Regions from separate parts of the Streptomyces sp. NPDC016309 genome, predicted to be linked through region 2. Evidence: riboswitches for the same ligand, from Rfam matches in the RefSeq annotation. Region 2 holds a riboswitch; each other region holds the start of a gene.
The links. Region 2 has a riboswitch for cyclic di-AMP ahead of ACF068_RS27195 (M23 family metallopeptidase). Riboswitches for the same ligand answer to the same signal wherever they lie in the genome.
Positions count from the first base shown of each region.

Region 1: linked by a shared signal. The riboswitch ahead of ACF068_RS09300 (transglycosylase SLT domain-containing protein) and the one ahead of ACF068_RS27195 (M23 family metallopeptidase) in region 2 are both predicted to bind cyclic di-AMP.
Region 3: linked by a shared signal. The riboswitch ahead of ACF068_RS18085 (transglycosylase family protein) and the one ahead of ACF068_RS27195 (M23 family metallopeptidase) in region 2 are both predicted to bind cyclic di-AMP.
Region 4: linked by a shared signal. The riboswitch ahead of ACF068_RS29900 (peptidoglycan DD-metalloendopeptidase family protein) and the one ahead of ACF068_RS27195 (M23 family metallopeptidase) in region 2 are both predicted to bind cyclic di-AMP.

Region 1 is NZ_JBIBSG010000003.1:320,041-324,865, forward strand. It holds gene ACF068_RS09285 (DUF350 domain-containing protein) at 1-13, shown strand, start outside; gene ACF068_RS09290 (polyamine aminopropyltransferase) at 21-1,622, shown strand; gene ACF068_RS09295 (hypothetical protein) at 1,651-1,815, opposite strand; gene ACF068_RS09300 (transglycosylase SLT domain-containing protein) at 1,970-2,758, opposite strand; cyclic di-AMP (ydaO/yuaA leader) riboswitch at 2,764-2,959, opposite strand; gene ACF068_RS09305 (SpoIIE family protein phosphatase) at 3,554-4,825, opposite strand, start outside.
Region 2 is NZ_JBIBSG010000012.1:49,977-54,801, forward strand. It holds gene ACF068_RS27185 (HPr family phosphocarrier protein) at 174-455, shown strand; gene ACF068_RS27190 (GntR family transcriptional regulator) at 622-1,317, opposite strand; gene ACF068_RS27195 (M23 family metallopeptidase) at 1,508-2,296, opposite strand; cyclic di-AMP (ydaO/yuaA leader) riboswitch at 2,310-2,471, opposite strand; gene ACF068_RS27200 (M16 family metallopeptidase) at 2,705-4,099, opposite strand; gene ACF068_RS27205 (M16 family metallopeptidase) at 4,096-4,825, opposite strand, start outside.
Region 3 is NZ_JBIBSG010000006.1:386,079-390,903, forward strand. It holds gene ACF068_RS18075 (cytochrome P450) at 1-345, shown strand, start outside; gene ACF068_RS18080 (transglycosylase family protein) at 526-1,440, shown strand; cyclic di-AMP (ydaO/yuaA leader) riboswitch at 1,701-1,875, shown strand; gene ACF068_RS18085 (transglycosylase family protein) at 1,879-2,583, shown strand; gene eno (phosphopyruvate hydratase) at 2,892-4,178, shown strand; gene ACF068_RS18095 (septum formation initiator family protein) at 4,285-4,755, shown strand; gene ACF068_RS18100 (DUF501 domain-containing protein) at 4,770-4,825, shown strand, end outside.
Region 4 is NZ_JBIBSG010000017.1:2,523-7,347, forward strand. It holds gene ACF068_RS29880 (aspartate aminotransferase family protein) at 1-860, shown strand, start outside; gene ACF068_RS29885 (XRE family transcriptional regulator) at 959-1,612, shown strand; gene ACF068_RS29890 (DUF6126 family protein) at 1,633-1,749, shown strand; gene ACF068_RS29895 (tyrosine-protein phosphatase) at 1,765-2,577, opposite strand; cyclic di-AMP (ydaO/yuaA leader) riboswitch at 3,190-3,348, shown strand; gene ACF068_RS29900 (peptidoglycan DD-metalloendopeptidase family protein) at 3,352-4,260, shown strand; gene ACF068_RS29905 (SGNH/GDSL hydrolase family protein) at 4,433-4,825, shown strand, end outside.

The sequences.
Region 1 (4,825 bases), on a different contig from region 2:
CGCCGTTTCCTGAACCCGGCATGGGCACCACCGTCCTGGACCGCACCGCCCCGGCCGCCGGACCCCGGCCGCCGGGGCCCCGCGCACGGGGAACGCGCTTCCTGCTGCTGCTCGCGGTGTTCGTCTGCGCGGCCTGCGGCCTGGTCTACGAACTGGCGCTGACGGCCCTCGGCAGCTACCTCATCGGCAACTCCGTGATGCAGACCTCCGTGGTCATCTCCGTCATGGTCTTCGCCATGGGCATCGGGTCCCTCGCGGCCAAGCCGCTGCAAGGGCGCGCGGTCGGCGCCTTCGCCCTCGTCGAGATCCTCCTCGCGCTGGTCGGCGGCCTGTCGGTGCTCATCCTGTACATGGCCTTCGCCTGGCTGCGCCTCTACATGCCCGCCATGGTGGTCGTCTCCTTCGTCGTCGGGCTCCTGGTCGGCGCCGAGATCCCGCTGCTGATGACCCTCCTCCAGCGGATCAGGCGCCAGGAGGCCGGCAGCGCCGTCGCCGACATGTTCGCCGCCGACTACGTCGGCGCGCTGGCCGGCGGCCTGTGCTTCCCCCTGCTGCTCCTGCCGGCCTTCGGCCAGCTCAAGGGCGCGCTGGTGGTGGGCGGCGTCAACGCCGTCGCCGGTGTCGTCGTGGTGCTGTGGATCTTCCGCCGCGAAACCCGCCCGATGGTGCGCAACGGGCTGCTGGCCGGCGCGGGCGGCGTCCTCGCCGTCCTCGCCACGGTGTACGTCCTGGCCGACGACATCGAGGTCACGGCACGCCAGCAGCTCTACCGCGACCCCATCGTGCACGCCGAGACCACGCCGTACCAGGACATCGTGGTCACCCGCTCCACCGCCTTCACCGGGCAGCCCGACACACGGCTGTTCCTCAACGGCGACCTCCAGTTCTCGTCCGTGGACGAGTACCGCTACCACGAGGCGCTGGTCCACCCCGCGCTCGCCGGGAAGCGCTCCTCCGTGCTGATCCTGGGCGGCGGAGACGCGCTGGCCCTCCGGGAGGTTTTGCGCTACGACGACGTGGACACCGTCACCCTCGTCGACCTCGACCCGGCCATGACACGGCTGGCCCGCACCTTCGCCCCGCTGCTCGACCTCAACCGGCACGCGCTGTCCGACCCGCGCGTCACCGTCGTCAACGCCGACGCCTTCAACTGGCTGCGGGACGCCACCCGGCGCTACGACGCCGTCCTCATCGACTTCCCGGACCCGGACACCGCCGCCCTCGCCAAGCTGTACAGCGTCGAGTTCTACCACCTGCTGGGCCGCGTCCTGACCCCCGACAGCCGCGTCATGGTCCAGGGCGGGTCGCCGTTCTTCGCGCCCAAGTCGTACTGGTCCATCGCCGCCACCATCGGGAAGGCCGGCTACGCGACCACCCCCTACCAGGTCGACGTCCCCAGCTTCGGCAACTGGGGCTTCGTCCTCGCCACCCCCGGCGCCGACGGCCCGCCCCCGAAGCTGCGCCTCGCGGCCGACGCCCCGCCGCTGCGCTTCCTCGACGACGACGTCCTCGCGGCCGCCACCGTCTTCCCCGTCGACCGGCGCCCCCAGGACGTCCGCGCCAGCACTCTGATGGACCCGGCGGTGCTGGAGTACACCCGCCACGAGTGGCAGAACTACTGAGCGTGCCCGCCCGTGAGGGCGGCAGGGGTCAGCCGCGGCGGGGGCGCTGGCAGGCCGGGCAGGGCCGGTCGTGGCCCTGGGCGTCGATCACGGTGCCCCATTCGCCGCAGTCGTGGCAGTTCCGGGCCAGGGTGATGTCGATGCGGAGGGCGGGGGCGGGGGCGGGAGCGGTCGGGTCGGCTTCGTGGGCCATGCGGGAAAACTCCTCGTACAACGCGGTATGCGTAAGTTTGCACGATTTGGCATGGTTATGCAATGCCGGTGCGGTGGTGCGGTGGTTCCCGGGCGGAAACGCCGGCGGGGCCGGCCGCGAGGGTGCGGCCGGCCCCGGTGCGGGAGCGGGAGGATCAGTACGGGCCGTTGACGTTGTCGATCGAGCCGTACCGGTCGGCCGCGTAGTTGCAGGCGGCGGTGATGTTGGCGACCGGGTCGTAGAGGTCGGTCGAGGTGCCCGGCACGTGGTAGGCCTCGAAGGTCGGGGCGATCACCTGGAGGAGGCCCTTGGAGGGCGTTCCGGCCAGGGCGTTGGAGTCCCAGTTGTTGATCGCGAGCGGGTTGCCCGAGGACTCGCGCATGATGTTGCGGTGGATGCCCTCGTACGTGCCGGGGATGCCGTGCTGGGCCATGATGTCCAGCGCCTCGCGGATCCAGCCGTCCAGGTTGTCCGGGTAGGACACGGCCTTGGCGGCGGCCGGGGCGGCCTGGCGTACGGCGGACCGGTCGGCGCGCTCGGGGGCGGCGGAGGGGCGCGCGGCCGCGGCCTTGCCGGCGATGGTCAGCTTCAGGCCGGGGCGGATCAGGGACGGGTCGGCACCGATGGCCTTGCGGTTGTCGTCGTAGAGCTTCTTCCAGCCGCCGCTCACCCCCTGCTCCCGCGCGATCTTGGACAGGGAGTCGCCCGCGACGACGGCGTACGTGACGGTGCCGGCCTTCTTGGCGGCGGTCGTGGCGGCCGGCGCGGCGGACACGGCGGTGGTGACCGCGTGCACGGCGCTGGGCGCCGCGCTCGGTGCCGCCTCGGCGGCCGTGGCACCGATCATCGGCAGCGCGAGCGCCGCGCCACCCGTGCCCGCGGCCAGGAGGCGGCGTGCGAGCGGGCTGTTCTTGGCACGACGGTGCTTACCCTTTGCGGGCATGGCGAAATTCCTCTCCGTCGCCTGCGAGGTGAGCTGTCGGGTTCGGACGGGAGATGTCCGGCCGTGGTATTCACCACGACTTCACCCCGAGCCGTTCCGGTGTGATCCGGGCCGGCGGCTTACCTGGGTCCCCCGCTCCTGCCGTTGGTCCGTGAGTGGGTGGGGTTACCGGACGGCGGCAGGATTCGGCGGTCCATCCGGATTGAGGGGACCGTAAGCGAGAGAGGCCGCACGGAACAAGGCTGGAATTCCACACGCGCGGTTACCGCCGTGAAGTGGTGGACCGTCAACTTCGCAGTTCCCATACGGAAATACGGGCATGTGCGAGGGCTCGTGGAGGCAGGGCGCGGTGATGCTTATCACGCGGACCTCGGAAGGGCGACAAGTCGCCTATGTATGGCTGGACATGGGCACATGCCGCGTTACCGGCTTAGAGCCCATCGCGGGGTAAATGGGGCGTAAGGCTGCCGACTGGGCGGGTGATCGCCGGTCACTCGCGAGGAGCGCCGGGCGCGAACCACGGATGGCCGCCCCGATCGACACTCCCGTGGATCCCCGGGAACGAGCGGCATCGGCCCCCTTCCCACATTCACGCCTCGCGAAAGCAAGGCGGAGACGGTCCGAGTCCTGTCGACGGCGTCCGGAGCGGACGCGGCTTCTTTCCTGCGGCGGTCCGGTCGTCCATTGATCCACGCGTACCGGCCGGCCCGTGGTAACGCCGCGATCATTCAGGAATTCGGCGCCGGCGGGAAAGGAGCAAAACGGCCCTCGTCCATTCGGCGGGAATGGATCACTTCACCAGGAGATGTCGTCCAGCATCAGCTCCACCGGCTGCCGGGGCCCCGCGGACGGGGACTGCTCGGTCCACATGACCTTCCCGGTCGGGGTGTACCGGGTGCCCCACCGTTCGGCGAACTGGGAGACCAGGAACAGCCCCCGCCCGCCTTCGTCGGTGGTGGCCGCGCGCCGCAGGTGGGGGGAGGTGCTGCTGCCGTCCGACACCTCGCAGACCAGCCGGCGCTCGTACAGCATCCGCACGCGGATGGGCTCCGAGCCGTACCGGATGGCGTTGGTGATCAGCTCACTGAGCATCAGCTCGGTGGTGAACCCGATGTCCTCCAGTCCCCACTGCTCCAGCTTCCGGCCGCACGCGGCCCGGACGCCGGCGACGGCCGCCGGGTCGGCCGGCACGTCCCAGTCGGCGACCCTGGACGGGTCGAGCAGCGTGGTGCGGGCCACCAGCAGGGCGATGTCGTCGCGGCGGTGCGGCGGCAGCATGGCCCGGAACACGGCCTCGCAGGTCTCCTCGGGCGGCCGGCCGGGGTGACCGGACAGCGTCTCGTGCAGCTCCCGCAGACCGATGTCGACGTCCCGCCGCCGGTGCTCGATCAGGCCGTCGGTGTACAGGACGAGCTGGGTGCCCTCGGCGAGCCGGAGCTCGGCCGTCTCGAACGGCAGCCCGCCCAGCCCCAGGGGCGGGAAGACGGGCACCTCGGGGCAGTCCACGGTGCCGTCCGGGCGGACCAGCGCCGGGACGAAGTGCCCGGCGGTCGCCACGCTGCACCCGCCGGTCGCCGGGTCGTAGATCGCGTACAGGCAGGTGGCACCCGTGATGCCCTCCCCGTTGCCGTCCCCGCCCTCCTCCTGGTCGATGCGGGTGACCAGCTCGTCCAGATGGCCCAGCAGTTCGTCGGGCGGCAGGTCCAGCGCGGAGAAGTTGTGCACGGCGGTCCGCAGCCGGCCCATCGTGGCGGCGGCGTGCAGACCGTGGCCCACCACGTCGCCGACCACCAGGGCCACCCGGGCCCCCGGGAGCGGGATGACGTCGAACCAGTCGCCGCCCACCCCCGCCTGCGCGGGCAGGTAGCGGTACGCGATGTCCAGCGCGCTCTGCTCGGGCAGCACCCGCGGCAGCAGGCTCCGCTGGAGGGTGACCGCCATGGTGTGCTCGCGGGTGAAGCGCCGCGCGTTGTCGACGGCCACGGCGGCCCGGGCGGCCACCTCCTCCGCGAAGGCGAGGTCCTCCTCCTCGAACGGCTCGGCACGCTCCGAGCGCCAGAAGTTGGC
Region 2 (4,825 bases):
GGCCCCAGGGTACGGTGCGGGCCGCCGGTCGCGGAGGTGCTGTGGACAACGCAGGGTGAGGCGGGCCGAGCGGCGGTCCGGGCCCGCGAGGCCGGTTCGAGCACCCTGCGGGACATGAGAGACTGGCTGCGACAACTGGTCTAGACAACCTCCGAGACTCGAAGGGCAACACCATGGCTGAGCGCCGCGTCAACGTCGGCTGGGCCGAGGGCCTGCACGCCCGCCCCGCCTCCATCTTCGTCCGCGCCGCCACGGCCGCCGGCGTCCCCGTGACGATCGCCAAGGCCGACGGCAACCCTGTCAACGCCGCGTCGATGCTCGCGGTGCTGGGCCTGGGCGCGCAGGGCGGCGAGGAGATCGTGCTCGCTTCGGACGCGGAGGGCGCGGACGCCGCCCTGGACCGTCTGGCGAAGCTGGTCGCCGAGGGGCTCGAGGAGCTCCCCGAGACGGTCTGACCCCCTCGGTCGCGCACCACGCACGACAGCTTCGGGCGGAGCCGTTCCCCAGACACCGGGGGAACGGCTCCGCCTTTTCCGTCCGGTCACGGGAAACGGGCACACGCCAATTCCGGCGAGGGAAATGCGGGGCGATAATTCCCCCTGTTTGTATACGGCACCGCCGTTAATGAGGGATGCCCGCGGTGTTTACGCGGTGTTGCGAAGTCCTCACGTACGCGCCCGCCTGGCGTGCCGGGGAGCGCCGCAACCGGTGGGTGGCGAGCCAGCGCTCGACGTGGACGGCGGTGAGCGTGCGGGCGCGTTCGGCGTCGCCCCGGGCCACGGCGTCCACGATCGCGCCGTGCTCGGCCCAGGCGTCCGCCGGACGGGCGGGCGTCTCGACCGCGTACATCCAGGTGGTCTTGTGCCGGAGCTGGGTGAGCAGCGCGGTCAGGGCGGGGCTGCCGGACGCCTGGGCGAGCGTCTCGTGGAACCACCCGCCCAGCGAGCGGAGGTCCTCCGTCCGACCCGCGCGCGCCCGCTCCTGACCCAGCCTGACCAGGCCCCGCAGCACCTTGAGGTGGGCCTCGGTGCGGCGCTGGGCGGCACGGGCGGCGCCGAGGGGCTCCAGCAGCGTGCGCATCTCCAGCAGGTCGGCCGCCTCCTGCTCGGTGGGTTCGGCGACGCAGGCGCCGGCATGGCGGCGGGTGGTGACGAAGCCCTCCGACTCCAGGGTGCGCAGCGCCTCGCGGACCGGGACGCGGGAGACGCCGTAGCGGCGGGCCAGGTGTTCCTCGGTGAGCCGGCTGCCGCGCTCGAACACGCCGTTGACGATGTCGTCGCGGATCGCCGTGCATACCGAGTGCGCTGGAATGCGCATACCAGAACCCCCTGTGAACCGCGCGAAATTCAAACGCTTGACGCTTGTGCGATGACTCTATTGCAGCGGGCCGAAAATTCCGACAGTCGCCCGGAATCCATGGAGTTCTTTTCGGCCTCGTGCGGGACGCGACACGACGAAGGCCCCGGTTCGTGTCCCGAACCGGGGCCTGTCGGAGGAGCGGAGGCGGTCAGACGTTGACGCCGTGCGAGCGGAGGTACGCGACGGGGTCGATGTCCGAGCCGTAGTCGGCGCCCGTGCGGGCCTCGAAGTGCAGGTGCGGGCCGGACGAGTTGCCGGTCGAGCCGGAGAGGCCTATCTGCTGCCCCGGCATCACGGTCTGGCCGACCGAGACGTTGATCGAGGCCAGGTGGCCGTACTGGGTGTACGTGCCGTCGTTCATCCGGATGACGATGTTGTTGCCGTACGCGCCGCCCCAGCCGGCCTCGACGACGGTGCCGGCGCCCACGGAGACGACGGTGGTGCCGGAAGCGGCGTGGAAGTCGACGCCGGTGTGGCTGCCGGAGGACCACATGGCGCCACCGGTCTGGTAGCCGGTGCTGACGTAGCTGCCGGCGATGGGCGCCTGGAAGGAGTTCAGCCGCTTGCGCTCGGCCTCGCGGTCGGCGCGCTCCTTGGCGTCGCGGGCCGCCTTCACCCGGGCCTCGGCCTTGAGCTTCGCCTCGGCCTCGGCCTTCGCCTGGGCGGCGGCCTTGGCCGCCGTCTCCTGGGCCTCCAGTTCCTGGGCCTCGGCCTGGGCGTCGATCTGCTCGGCGAGCGTGTCGGTGATGACCGCCTGGTTGAGGCCGGTGTCCTCGAGCGAGCCGGGTGCGGCGTCCGGGGCGGCGGCGAGCGCCGGGGAAGCGAGGGTTCCGATGACGCCGGTGGTGGCGAGGGCCGCGACTCCGGCGACGTGTGCGCTCTTGCGGCTCAGGCGGCTCGGGGCACGGTGCTTCCCGGTGGCACGGGTGAACGCCATGAAGTGGCTGATCCTTTCCTTCCTTCTCGCCTACCGGGTTAGCTGACGGGTTCGGAGCAGGAAGGTCTCCTACGGGCCCCTCCGCGGCTGCGAAGGCGTCCGATTCACCCCAGGGACTTCATGGGTCCCCGGCTCCCCTGGCTCGCGCCTGACGGGGACTCGGCGATGGCTGCCCGGTGCCGCGGGTGCGGCGGGTACCGGTCGGACAGCCCATCAGACGCTAAGCGGCCGATCTTTCAATCACCAAACAGACACGGTTTTTTGTAGCGCACGCCACAGGGCAGACACCGAATCTCCGCAACAAACCGGACATTTGGCCGGGCATCCGGGAGGGGGACACGGGTGGACCCCGGCGTCGGGGGACGCCGGGGTCCGGGAGCGGTCGCGGAAGCGGGGCGACAGCGTCAATCAGCCGGTGACCACGGTCACTTGGCCGATTCCGAGCGCCTCGACGGGCTCCTTGATCCGAGCGGCGTCCCCGACGAGGACCGTGACCAGACGGTCCACCGGGAAGGCGCTGACGACCGCCGCGGTGGCCTCCACGGTGCCCGTCTCGGCGAGCCGGGCGTACATCTGCGCCTGGAAGTCGTCGGGGAGGTGCTGCTCGACCTGGTCGGCGAGGGTGCCCGCGACGGAGGCGGCCGTCTCGTACTTGAGGGGGGCGACGCCCACCAGGTTCTGCACGGCCGTCTCGCGCTCGGCGTCGGTCAGTCCCTCGGCGGCGAGGGTACGCAGCACCTTCCACAGGTCGTCGAGGGCCGGGCCGGTGTTCGGGGTGTCGACCGAGCCGCTGATGGCGAGCATGGCGGCCCCGCCGTCCGGGCCGGAGCGCAGTACCTGGCCGAAGGCCCGTACGCCGTAGGTGTAGCCCTTCTCCTCGCGCAGGACCTTGTCGAGGCGGGAGGTGAGCGTGCCGCCCAGGCAGTAGGTGCCGAGCACCTGGGCGGGCCAGACCCGGTCGTGCCGGTCGGGGCCGATCCGGCCGATGAGGAGCTGGGTCTGCACGGCGCCGGGGCGGTCGACGATGACGACCCGGCCGCTGTCGTCCGCCGTCACGGGCGGCACGGGGCGGGGCTCGGCCGAGTCGCCGGTCCAGGCGCCGATGGTGTCGGCGAGCACCGCGTCGAGGTCGACGCCGGTGAGGTCGCCGACGACGACCGCGGTGGCGGTGGCGGGACGCATGTGCGCCTCGTAGAAGGCGCGCACGGCCGCCGCGTCGATCCGGGCGACGGTCTCCTCGGTGCCCTGGCGGGGGCGGGACATGCGGGAGGTGGCCGGGAACAGCTCCTTGGAGAGCTGCATGGCGGCACGGCGGCCCGGGTTGGCGATCTCGTGCGGGATCTCGTCCAGCCGGTTGCGGACGAGCCGCTCGACCTCGCTGTCGGCGAACGCGGGGGCGCGCAGGGCCTCGGCGACCAGTCCGAGGGCCTTGCCGAGCCGGGAGACGGGGACCTCCAGGGAGACGCGTACACCGGGGTGGTCGGCGTGCGCGTCGAGGGTGGCGCCGCAGCGCTCCAGCTCGGCGGCGAACTCCTCCGCCGAGTGCTTGTCGGTGCCTTCGGAGAGGGCCCGCGCCATGATCGTGGCGACGCCGTCCAGGCCCTCGGGCTCGGCCTCCAGCGGGGCGGCGAGGAAGATCTCGACGGCCACGACCTGCTGGCCGGGACGGTGGCAGCGCAGCACGGTCAGGCCGTTGTCCAGCGTGCCGCGGTCGGGCGCGGGGAAGGCCCACGGCTTGGGCGTGCCCGCCTGGGGCTGCGGGTGGAACTCCATGGACGTCAGGGACACAGCGGCGTCGCTCACTGGTCGGCTCCCTCTTCTACCTGGTCGCTGTGGTCGGTGCCGGCGGGTTCGTAGACCAGCACCGCCCGGTTGTCGGGGCGGAGGCGGGCCTTGGCCACCGCCTGCACCTCCTCGGCGGTGACGTCCAGGACGCGCTGGACGGCGGTCAGGGCGAGCTGGGGGTCGCCGAACAGCACGGCGAACCGGCACAGTTCGTCGGCGCGGCCGGCGACCGTGCCGAGCCGGTCCAGCCACTCGCGCTCGAGCTGGGCCTGGGCGCGCTCCATCTCCTCGGGCGTGGGGCCCTCGGCGGCGAACCGGGCGAGCTCGTCGTCGACGGCCGCCTCGATGTCGGGGACCTCGACGCCACCGGACGTCTTGACGTCCAGCCAGCCGAGCGAGGGGGCGCCCGCCAGACGGAGCAGGCCGAAGCCGGCGGCCACGGCCGTGCGGTCGCGGCGCACCAGGCGGTTGTGCAGCCGCGACGACTCGCCGCCGCCCAGGACCGTGAGGGCGATGTCGGCGGCGTCGCACTCGCGGGTGCCGTCGTGCGGGAGCCGGTAGGCGGCCATCAGGGCGCGGGCCGGCACCTCCTCGACGACGACCTCACGGAGCTGCTCGCCGATGACCTCGGGCAGCGTCCCGTCCCGGGGCGGCTGCTTGCCGTCGTGGGAGGGGATGGAGCCGAAGTACTTCTCGACCCAGGCGAGCGTCTGCTCGGGGTCGATGTCGCCGACGACCGACAGG
Region 3 (4,825 bases), on a different contig from region 2:
GAGCCGCTGGCCATCGGCGGGGAGCGGATCGGCGCGGGCGACCCGGTGCTCGTCGTCCTCGCCGCGGCGGACCGGGACCCGGAGCGGTTCGCCGAGCCGGACACGCTCGACCTGGCGCGGCGGGACAACCAGCACCTCGGGTACGGGCACGGCATCCACTACTGCCTCGGCGCGCCGCTCGCGCGGCTGGAGGGGCAGACCGCGCTGGCGACGCTGCTGACCCGGTTGCCCGACCTCCGGCTTGCGGTGGATCCGGCCGATTTGCGGTGGCGGGGCGGGCTCATCATGCGTGGACTGCGCACGCTTCCGGTGGAGTTCACCCCGTTCGTCCCGTCCCGCAGCTGACGGTCCGTCATTTCTGTGATCTTCGCGTAATCTCCGGTGCATCGACTTGTGACTGACGTTCGAATGCCGCTACGTTCACCGTCACCTCAGCAGTCACGCGAAAGGCAGCACCGCATGCGCTCCGGGAACGGCCGGCACCGACGACCCCGTCAAGCCCCCGCCATCGTCGTCGCGGCAGGGGTGACCGGATCCGCCATCGCGCTCCCGCTGCTCGGCGCGGGTTCCGCGTCGGCGGCCGACGCCGCCACCTGGGACCGGGTGGCCGAGTGCGAGTCCGGCGGCATGTGGAGCGCCGACCTCGGCAACGGTTTCTACGGCGGCCTCCAGATGTCGCAGGAGACCTGGGAGTCGTACGGCGGCCTCGCCCACGCCGCCCGCCCCGACCTCGCCAGCCGCAGCGAGCAGATCCTGGTCGCCGAGAAGGTCTACGCCGCGACCGGAGTGAGGGCGTGGGAGACCTGCGCCCCCATCGCGGGCCTGGGCGGCGCCGCCGAGGCGACCGCCACCGACCCCACGACGGCCGCCCCGGCGGCCCCCGGGACGACGGACGCGCCCGACCCGGCCGAGACGCTGGAGGATCCGGCCGCGCCCGCGAAGCCCACGCCGTCGAAGCCGGCCGGGACCCCGCTGCCCGCCGAGCCCGCCCCGTCGGCGCCCGGCGCGCCGGCGAGCCCGGCCCCGGGCACCGGCAAGCACCGGGGCGAGGCCGCCAAGGAGGAGACTCCGGTGACGGAGCCGGCCGCTCCGGCCGACCCCACCGCCCCGGCCGACCCCACCGCCCCGCCCGTCCCGGGTGCCACGGCGGGTGACGGCGGCCTGGAGGCCACCGGCCCCGACGGGACCGGCGATTCGGCCACGGGGCGCGAAACGGACGGGCATCCCTCGCGCGGTGACGGGGCGACACGCGACCCGGGCAGCGTCGCGCCCGGCGCGTACACCGTCCGCCCCGGGGACAACCTCTCCGACATCGCGGAGGAGCAGAAGGTCCCCGGCGGCTGGCCGGCCCTCTACGAGGCCAACCAGGACACCGTCGGTGCCGACCCGGACCTCATCGTCCCCGGTCAGAGCCTGGAGCTGACGGCCGATCAGCCGTAGGTATCCGCCCCTATGTCCGCTTCTGTGTAAGTGAGACATGAATCTCTTCACACCGATCGGCGTTCCGGGAGCGACGGAACCGCACAATCCGCCCTTCACCTGCGTAAACGCCCGTCAAGGGCCGTCGCATAAGGGCGGATTGACCCCGATGTCCGTCTTTGAACTTCGGGAAGGTCTGTGTCTACGGTCGTGACCGCTCGCCACCGCGGGCCCCATCGACCGGAACGCCGAATCCTGCCGCCGGCCGTTGGGAACAGTCGTCGCTTCACGCGCCGGAGGCAGGAGCGGGGGACCCAAGGTACGTGCCGGGCCCGGTCATGGAGACATGGCACGGGGACGGCTTGGGGTGAAGCCGCGCGCACCACGGTGCCGCGCGGCCGGGCAGCTCACGCCCGAACCCGACAGCTCACCTCGCAGGCGTCGGTGAGGAGATGTCCCATGCTGTTCTCCGGCAAGGCCAAGCACCGTCGCCCCTCCAAGGCCGCCCGATTCGCCGCGTTCGCCGGCATCACCGGCGTCGCCGTCGCCGCCCCGCTGCTGGGCGCCACCTCCGCCTCGGCGGCCACCTCCGCCGAGTGGGACAAGGTCGCCCAGTGCGAGTCCGGCGGCGACTGGTCCATCAACACCGGCAACGGCTACTACGGCGGCCTCCAGTTCTCGGCGTCCACCTGGGCCGCGTACGGCGGCACCGCCTACGCCTCGACCGCCGACCAGGCCTCGAAGTCCCAGCAGATCGAGATCGCCGAGAAGGTCCTCGCCAGCCAGGGCAAGGGTGCCTGGCCGAGCTGCGGCGTCGGTCTGTCCGGCGCCTCCTACGACGGCGGCGCCGAGCAGGCCCAGCCGCAGCAGGAGCGCGAGGCCGAGCAGCCCACCACGCGCAGCGAGAAGCGCACCGCGCCGAAGGCCGCGCCCAAGGCCGAGGCCGCGCCGAAGGCCGAGTCCAAGAAGACCGTCACCACCCCGACCGGCAAGAAGGTCGAGAAGGGTGACGGCGAGTACAAGGTGAAGGCCGGCGACACCCTCAGCACCATCGCCGCCGAGAAGAAGGTCTCCGGTGGCTGGGAGAAGCTCTTCGAGCTGAACAAGGACATCGTCGACGACGCCGACCTGATCTACCCGGGTCAGCAGCTCCACCTGAGCTGACCCCGCACACCACCCCGGTCCGGCGCGCCCCTTCCCCCGTGCGTGCCGGGCCGGGGTCTTCCCGTTCGCGCGCCTGAGCGGCTCCGCGCACACGTGCGGTCGCGCGCTTGAGCGACCCCCCGCACACGCGAACTACTCGTCGGTAAGTTTCGTGGCGTTATGTCCGTGAAGCGGCCTCGTGAGCCCTTTTTCGTCCCAGGAGGCGGGCGTCGGCTGGTCACGGCTCCCGGGCCGGTTAGGCTCTTGCCGCAAGGCCGAAGAGACCCTGCACCGCATGCGTCACATTTTGCGTCACATCCCAGAAGGAGATGCTCGTGCCGTCCATCGACGTCGTCGTAGCCCGGGAAATCCTGGACTCCCGAGGCAACCCCACGGTCGAGGTCGAGGTCGGCCTCGACGACGGCAGCACCGGCCGTGCTGCCGTCCCGTCCGGTGCCTCCACCGGAGCGTTCGAGGCCCTCGAGCTCCGCGACGGTGACAAGGACCGCTACCTCGGCAAGGGTGTCGAGAAGGCCGTCCTCGCCGTCATCGAGCAGATCGGCCCGGAGCTCGTCGGCTACGACGCCACCGAGCAGCGGCTGATCGACCAGGCGATGTTCGACCTGGACGCCACCCCGGACAAGTCCTCGCTCGGCGCCAACGCCATCCTCGGCGTCTCCCTCGCCGTGGCGCACGCCGCCTCCGAGGCGTCCGACCTCCCGCTGTTCCGCTACCTGGGCGGCCCGAACGCGCACCTGCTGCCCGTTCCGATGATGAACATCCTGAACGGCGGCTCGCACGCCGACTCCAACGTGGACATCCAGGAGTTCATGATCGCCCCCATCGGCGCGGAGTCCTTCTCCGAGGCCCTGCGCTGGGGCGCCGAGGTCTACCACACCCTGAAGAAGGTCCTGAAGGAGAAGGGCCTCTCCACGGGTCTGGGCGACGAGGGCGGCTTCGCCCCGAACCTCGACTCCAACCGCGCCGCCCTCGACCTCATCCTCGAGGCCATCAAGCAGGCCGGCTACGCCCCGGGCAAGGACATCGCCCTGGCGCTCGACGTCGCCGCCTCCGAGTTCTACAAGGACGGCTCGTACGAGTTCGAGGGCAAGTCCCGCTCGGCCGCCGAGATGACGGACTACTACGCCGAGCTCGTGGACGCGTACCCGCTGGTCTCCATCGAGGACCCGCTGTTCGAGGACGACTGGGAGGGCTGGAAGGTCATCACCGAGAAGCTCGGCGCCCGCGTCCAGCTCGTCGGTGACGACCTGTTCGTCACCAACCCCGAGCGCCTGGCGCGCGGCATCGAGGAGGGCGCCGCCAACGCCCTGCTGGTCAAGGTCAACCAGATCGGCTCGCTGACCGAGACCCTGGACGCCGTCGAGATGGCCCAGCGCAACGGCTTCAAGTGCATGATGTCGCACCGCTCCGGCGAGACCGAGGACGTCACCATCGCCGACCTGGCCGTCGCCACCAACTGCGGCCAGATCAAGACCGGCGCCCCGGCCCGCTCCGAGCGCGTCGCCAAGTACAACCAGCTCCTGCGCATCGAGGAGATCCTCGACGACGCCGCCGTGTACGCGGGCCGCAGCGCCTTCCCGCGCTTCAAGGGCTGAGCCCACGGGCCGGCCACCAGCTCGGCCTCCGTACGTCCCCGGCCACGGTCCCGTACCGTGTCCGGGGACGTACGTACGTAACGGGCAAGGGGAGGCGGGTAGACAGATGGCCCGGGACCGGTTCTCCACCGCGACCAGGCTGCGGCTGCTCGGCGAGCAGACCGCCGCCCGTGTCTACCGCTCCCAGACCCGGCGCCAGGCCCGCCGCTCCCGGCTCACCGGCCGCGCGGCCTTCCTGGCGCTGGTCGTCTGCTCCCTGGTGGTGGCGCTGGCCTACCCGATGCGCCAGTGGGTCTCGCAGCGCGCCGAGATCGCCGACCAGGAACGGCTGGCGGCCGAGGCGAGCGAGCGCGTCGAACGGCTCCGCGACGAGAAGGCGCGGCTCCAGGACGACGCGTACGTCAGGCGCCTCGCGCGCGAGCACCTGCACTACGTACTCCCGGGGGAGACCGGCTACACGGTCATCGACCCCGACGCGGTGCGCCAGCGCCGCGACGACCAGGGCGCGGCCGACCGCCCCTGGTACTCCAATCTCTGGGACGGCGTGGACACCGCCGACCGCACCGACCGCGAGTAGAACCCAAGGCAGGCATGGAAACGCCCCCTCCGCAGACCGAACGCACCGAGCCCACCGAGGCGGACGTCGC
Region 4 (4,825 bases), on a different contig from region 2:
TGCCCGACACCGCCGTCGCGCTCGGCGACCTCACCGCCCTGGAACGGGAGCTGAAGCGGGGCGACGTGGCCGCCCTCATCGTCGAGCCCATCCAGGGCAAGGGCGTGCACGAGAGCCCGCCCGGCTTCCTGCGGGCCGCGCAGGAGCTGCTGCACCGGCACAAGGCCCTGCTGATCGCCGACGAGGTCCAGACCGGCCTCGGCCGTACCGGCGACTTCTACGCCTACCAGCACGAGGACGGCGTGGAGCCGGACCTGCTGTGCGTCGCCAAGGCCCTGTCCGGGGGCTATGTGCCCGTCGGGGCCACCCTCGGCAAGGACTGGATCTTCAAGAAGGTCTACTCGTCGATGGACCGGGTGCTCGTCCACTCCGCCAGCTTCGGGTCGAACGCCCAGGCGATGGCGGCCGGGCTCGCGGTCCTGGCGGTCATGGAGGACGAGGAGACCGTGGCGAACGCCCGGCGGACCGGTGAGCTGCTGAAGGAACGCCTCACCGCGCTGGTCGACCGCTACGAGATGCTGTCCGAGGTGCGCGGCCGCGGCCTGATGATCGGCATCCAATTCGGCCGCCCGTCCTCGCTGGGCCTGCGCAGCCGCTGGACGATGCTCCAGGCGGCCCGCAAGGGCCTTTTCGCACAGATGGTCGTGGTGCCGCTGCTCCGGCGCCACCGCATCCTCACCCAGGTGTCCGGCGACCGCCTGGAGGTCATCAAGCTGATCCCGCCGCTGATCATCGGGGAGCGGGAGGTCGACCGGTTCGTGGCGGCGTTCACCGACGTGATGGAGGAGGCGCACAGCGGCGGGGGGCTGATCTGGGACTTCGGCCGGACCCTGGTGAAGCAGGCTCTCGCCGACCGCTGACCCGTCGCCGATCACCTGCCCCAGCGCCTACGCCCCGGGGCTTTTGCCTCCGGGGCAAGAAATTTGCCTCTGGGGGAAGGTAGTGGCGCAATGGGCGCATGACCACTTCAGCCGGAGCTCCCTCGGAGCCTTCCGGGCCGGCCGGCGCCGAGCCGGACCCCGGGGCGCCCGCCGCGGTGCCGGACGTCGCGCCGCAGCTTCGGGCGCTGCGCCGGCGCCGGGGCCTGACCCTGGAGGCCGCCGCCCAGCGCGCCGGGCTGTCGCCGGCCCACCTGTCACGGCTGGAGACCGGCCGCCGCCAGCCGTCGCTGCCGATGCTCCTGGGCCTCGCCCGGGTCTACGGTACGACGGTCTCGGAGCTGCTGGGCGAGGTCCCGCCGGAGCGTGACCCGATCGTCCGGGGCGGCCGGGCCGAACCCGCCGAGGCGGACGGCTGGGTCTACCACCAGGCCGGCAGCCCCGGGCGGGCGATGCAGGCACTGCGCGTGCAGGTCCCGTACGCCACCCAGGGCGACCTGGTGCGCGTGCACCCGGGGGAGGAGTGGCTGTACGTCCTCGACGGGCGGGTGCGCCTGGTCCTGGGCGAGGCCGTACACGTCCTCGACCCGGGGGACAGCGCCCACTTCGACTCGCTCACCCCGCACCGCATCGGCGCCGCCACGCGCGGCGGCGCCGGGCTGCTGTTCGTCCACACCCTCATGCAGAGCCCCGCGGCCGACCTGTGCCTCGGCGCGGGCGTCCACCGCCGCTGAACCGATCGGAGAGATCCACCATGACCCAGGAACGGACGTTCCCCCGCGGGCTCGCCATCCGGCTCTTCGCCTACCTGGTCGCGGGCCACCTCTTCGCGGCCTTCCTCTACCTGCTGTTCGCCCTCGGCGCCGAGTAGGACGTCTCCGGTGGATCAGGCCTCGTCGAGCAGCCGCTCGCGCAGCCGCTCCCGCGTGGCGGGGCTGAGCCCCAGCCCTTCCGTCAGGTAGCGCTCGGTCGACCCCCAGGTCTCCTCGATCGTCGCGAAGGCCGCGTCCAGGTACTCGACGCGGGCCTCGAAGAGGGGGTTGAGCAGCTCCATGACCTGCGGTGACATCGCGGAGGGGGAGTCGTCGCTGCGGCGCACCCGGTAGCGGCGGCGGGGGTCGTTCGACTTGAGGTAGTCCTCCTCGATCGCCTCCCGCTCGACGCCGACGGCCAGCAGGGACACCGCTATGGACAGTCCCGCCCGGTCCTTGCCGGCCGCGCAGTGCATCAGGGCCGGGACGCTGTCCTCGGCGAGCGCGTGGAGGACCCGGCTGTGCTCGGCCGTGCGCTCGCGGATGATCATCCGGTACGAGGCGGTCATCCGGGCGGCGGCCTTGCCGTCGGCCAGGAGAGCGCGTAGCTGGTCGAGGTTCCCGTCGCGGACCATGGCCCAGAACTCGGCGCCGTCGGCCGGGTCGGAGAGCGGGAGGTTCACGTTGCGGACCCCGGGCAGCTCGACGTCCGGGCCTTCGATCTTCTGGTCGGCGGCGTTGCGGAAGTCGAAGATCGTGTGGAGGCCGAGGCCGGCCAGGAAGGCGGCGTCCTCTCCCGTCGCGTGCGCGAGGTGTCCGCTGCGGTAGAGCCTGCCGTGCCGCACCCGCCGGCCGTCCACGGTCGGGAGCCCACCGACGTCACGGAAGTTGCGGACTCCGGTCAGCTCGGGCTCGGTCGACGGGACCTGCGGAAGCTGCTGCGTCACGGGGGCTCCTCCGTGTCTGCGGTCGGCGTCGGGCACCGACAATCTCGCCATCCGACGATACGACATCGGTTCGTGACGCGATCAATCTCCGTGCAGGTCGCACATTCGTTGCCCCGCGCAGGTCAGCGACCGGCGGGGCACGCGTCGCGGCTGGGCGGGGCGGTGCCGCCGGGCCGGGGCGGAGCCGCGCGACCCGGGTAGTGGGGGAGGTGTAGGCATCTGTCCGGATTGGTCATCATTGGTCGACCCGGAGTCGGGCTGTCGACATGGCTTGGTGTGGTGCATGGGGATGAAGGTATTGCGGAGGTCCGTCAAGTATTGGGCTGTCTGTCCGTATTGGGGGATTGGGGATAACGTGCCCTGGTCGCGGGGGAGATGACCCCGGCCACGTGAGCAGCGTCATAAACGTGACGGTCCGTGGCGGAGGTCGATTCCTAAATGCCGTGCCCACAGCGGAAATACATGATCCGCAATGGACGCAGGGTGACCGGAATTCCATGACCGCCGAACCCTCCCGAATGCGGGTCGGAAAGCGGCGGCTTGTTCACGCCGACCCGGCTCGCTTAACGTCACGGCAATCCGGCCGGACCGCCGAATCCTGCCACCGGTCGGAATTCCCACCCACCCACGCGTGGCAGGAGCGGGGGACCCAGGTAGTTCGCCGGCCCGGAATTTCCGGGACCCGGCTCGGGGTGAAGTCGCGTCCATGGCGCGGCCGGACAACTCCAGTCCGAACCCGACAGCTCACCTCGCAGGCGCCGGAGAGGAAAAGCCATGCCCGCGAAGGGTAAGCACCGCCGTCCCAAGTCCAGCCCCATCACGCGTGGTTTCGTCGCCGCCGGAACCGGTGGCGCCGCCATCGCCCTCCCGCTGCTCGGCGCCACCGGCGCACACGCCGCGCCGGCCGCAGCCCCGGCCACCGCCCCGCAGGCGGCCGTCACCGCCGCCAAGGCCGCCCCCGAGGCCGCCGCGAAGAAGGCCGCGCCGCGCACGTACACCGTGGTCGCCGGCGACTACCTCTCCAAGATCGCTTACAACAAGAACGTCAAGGGCGGCTGGCACAAGCTCTACAAGGACAACCGCCAGGTCATCGGCGAGGACCCCTCCCTGATCCTCCCGGGCATGAAGCTCACCCTCGGCGCCAAGTCCACCGCCGCCCCGGCGAAGCCCAAGGCCGACGACACCCGCGCCGAGAGCCGCGCGTCCCGCTCCGCCGCCAAGACCGAGGCCCCGGCCAAGACCCAGGGCCCCGCCCAGGCCGCCCCCCAGGCCAGCGGCTCCGGCTTCACCGCCCCGGTCGACGCCGGCGTCACCACCCCCTACCGGGCCTCCGGCTCGAGCTGGTCCTCCGGCTACCACACGGGCGTCGACTTCGCCGCCTCCTCCGGCACCACCGTCAAGGCCGTCGGCCCGGGCACCGTCGTCTCCGCCGGCTGGAGCGGCGCGTACGGCAACGAGGTCGTCATCCAGCACGCCGACGGCAACTACTCGCAGTACGCCCACCTCTCCTCGCTGTCCGTCTCCTCCGGCCAGACGGTCGGCGGCGGCCAGCAGATCGGCCTGTCCGGCTCCACCGGCAACTCCACCGGTCCGCACCTCCACTTCGAGATCCGGACCAGCCCCAGCTACGGCTCGGACATCGACCCCCTGGCGTACCTCCGCCAGCACGGCGTCTCCGTCTGACACCTGCCGCTGACGGCATCACGAGCGTGAGGCCTCCGCCCGGCACCCCTCCCGGTGCCGGGCGGAGGCGTATTCCGGCTTGGGTGAATCTTGACCGGTGGGAAATATCACGCCCCGTCAACCCCTCCTTACGGTCGCGTAAGTCACATCCCCGGGTGAAGGATGTGTCCCCGTGGCAGACGATTCGGGATTCAGAGACAGTGACGTGTTCGGGTCGTACGCGGCGATCGGTGACAGCTTCACCGAAGGCGTCGGAGACCCCGGCCCCGACGGTACGTTCGTCGGCTGGGCGGACCGCCTCGCGGTGCTCCTGGCGGACCGGCTGCCGGAGCACCAGGGCTTCCGGTACGCCAACCTCGCCGTACGCGGGCGTCTCCTCGACCAGATCGTCGAGGAGCAGGTGCCGCGAGCCAAGGAACTCGCCCCCGACCTGGTGACCTTCTGTGCCGGCGGCAACGACATCATCCGCCCCGGCAGCGACCCGGACGAGGTCGCCGAGCGCTTCGAACGGGCCGTCGCCGATCTGACGTCCGTGGTCGGCACCGTCCTGGTGACCACCGGGTTC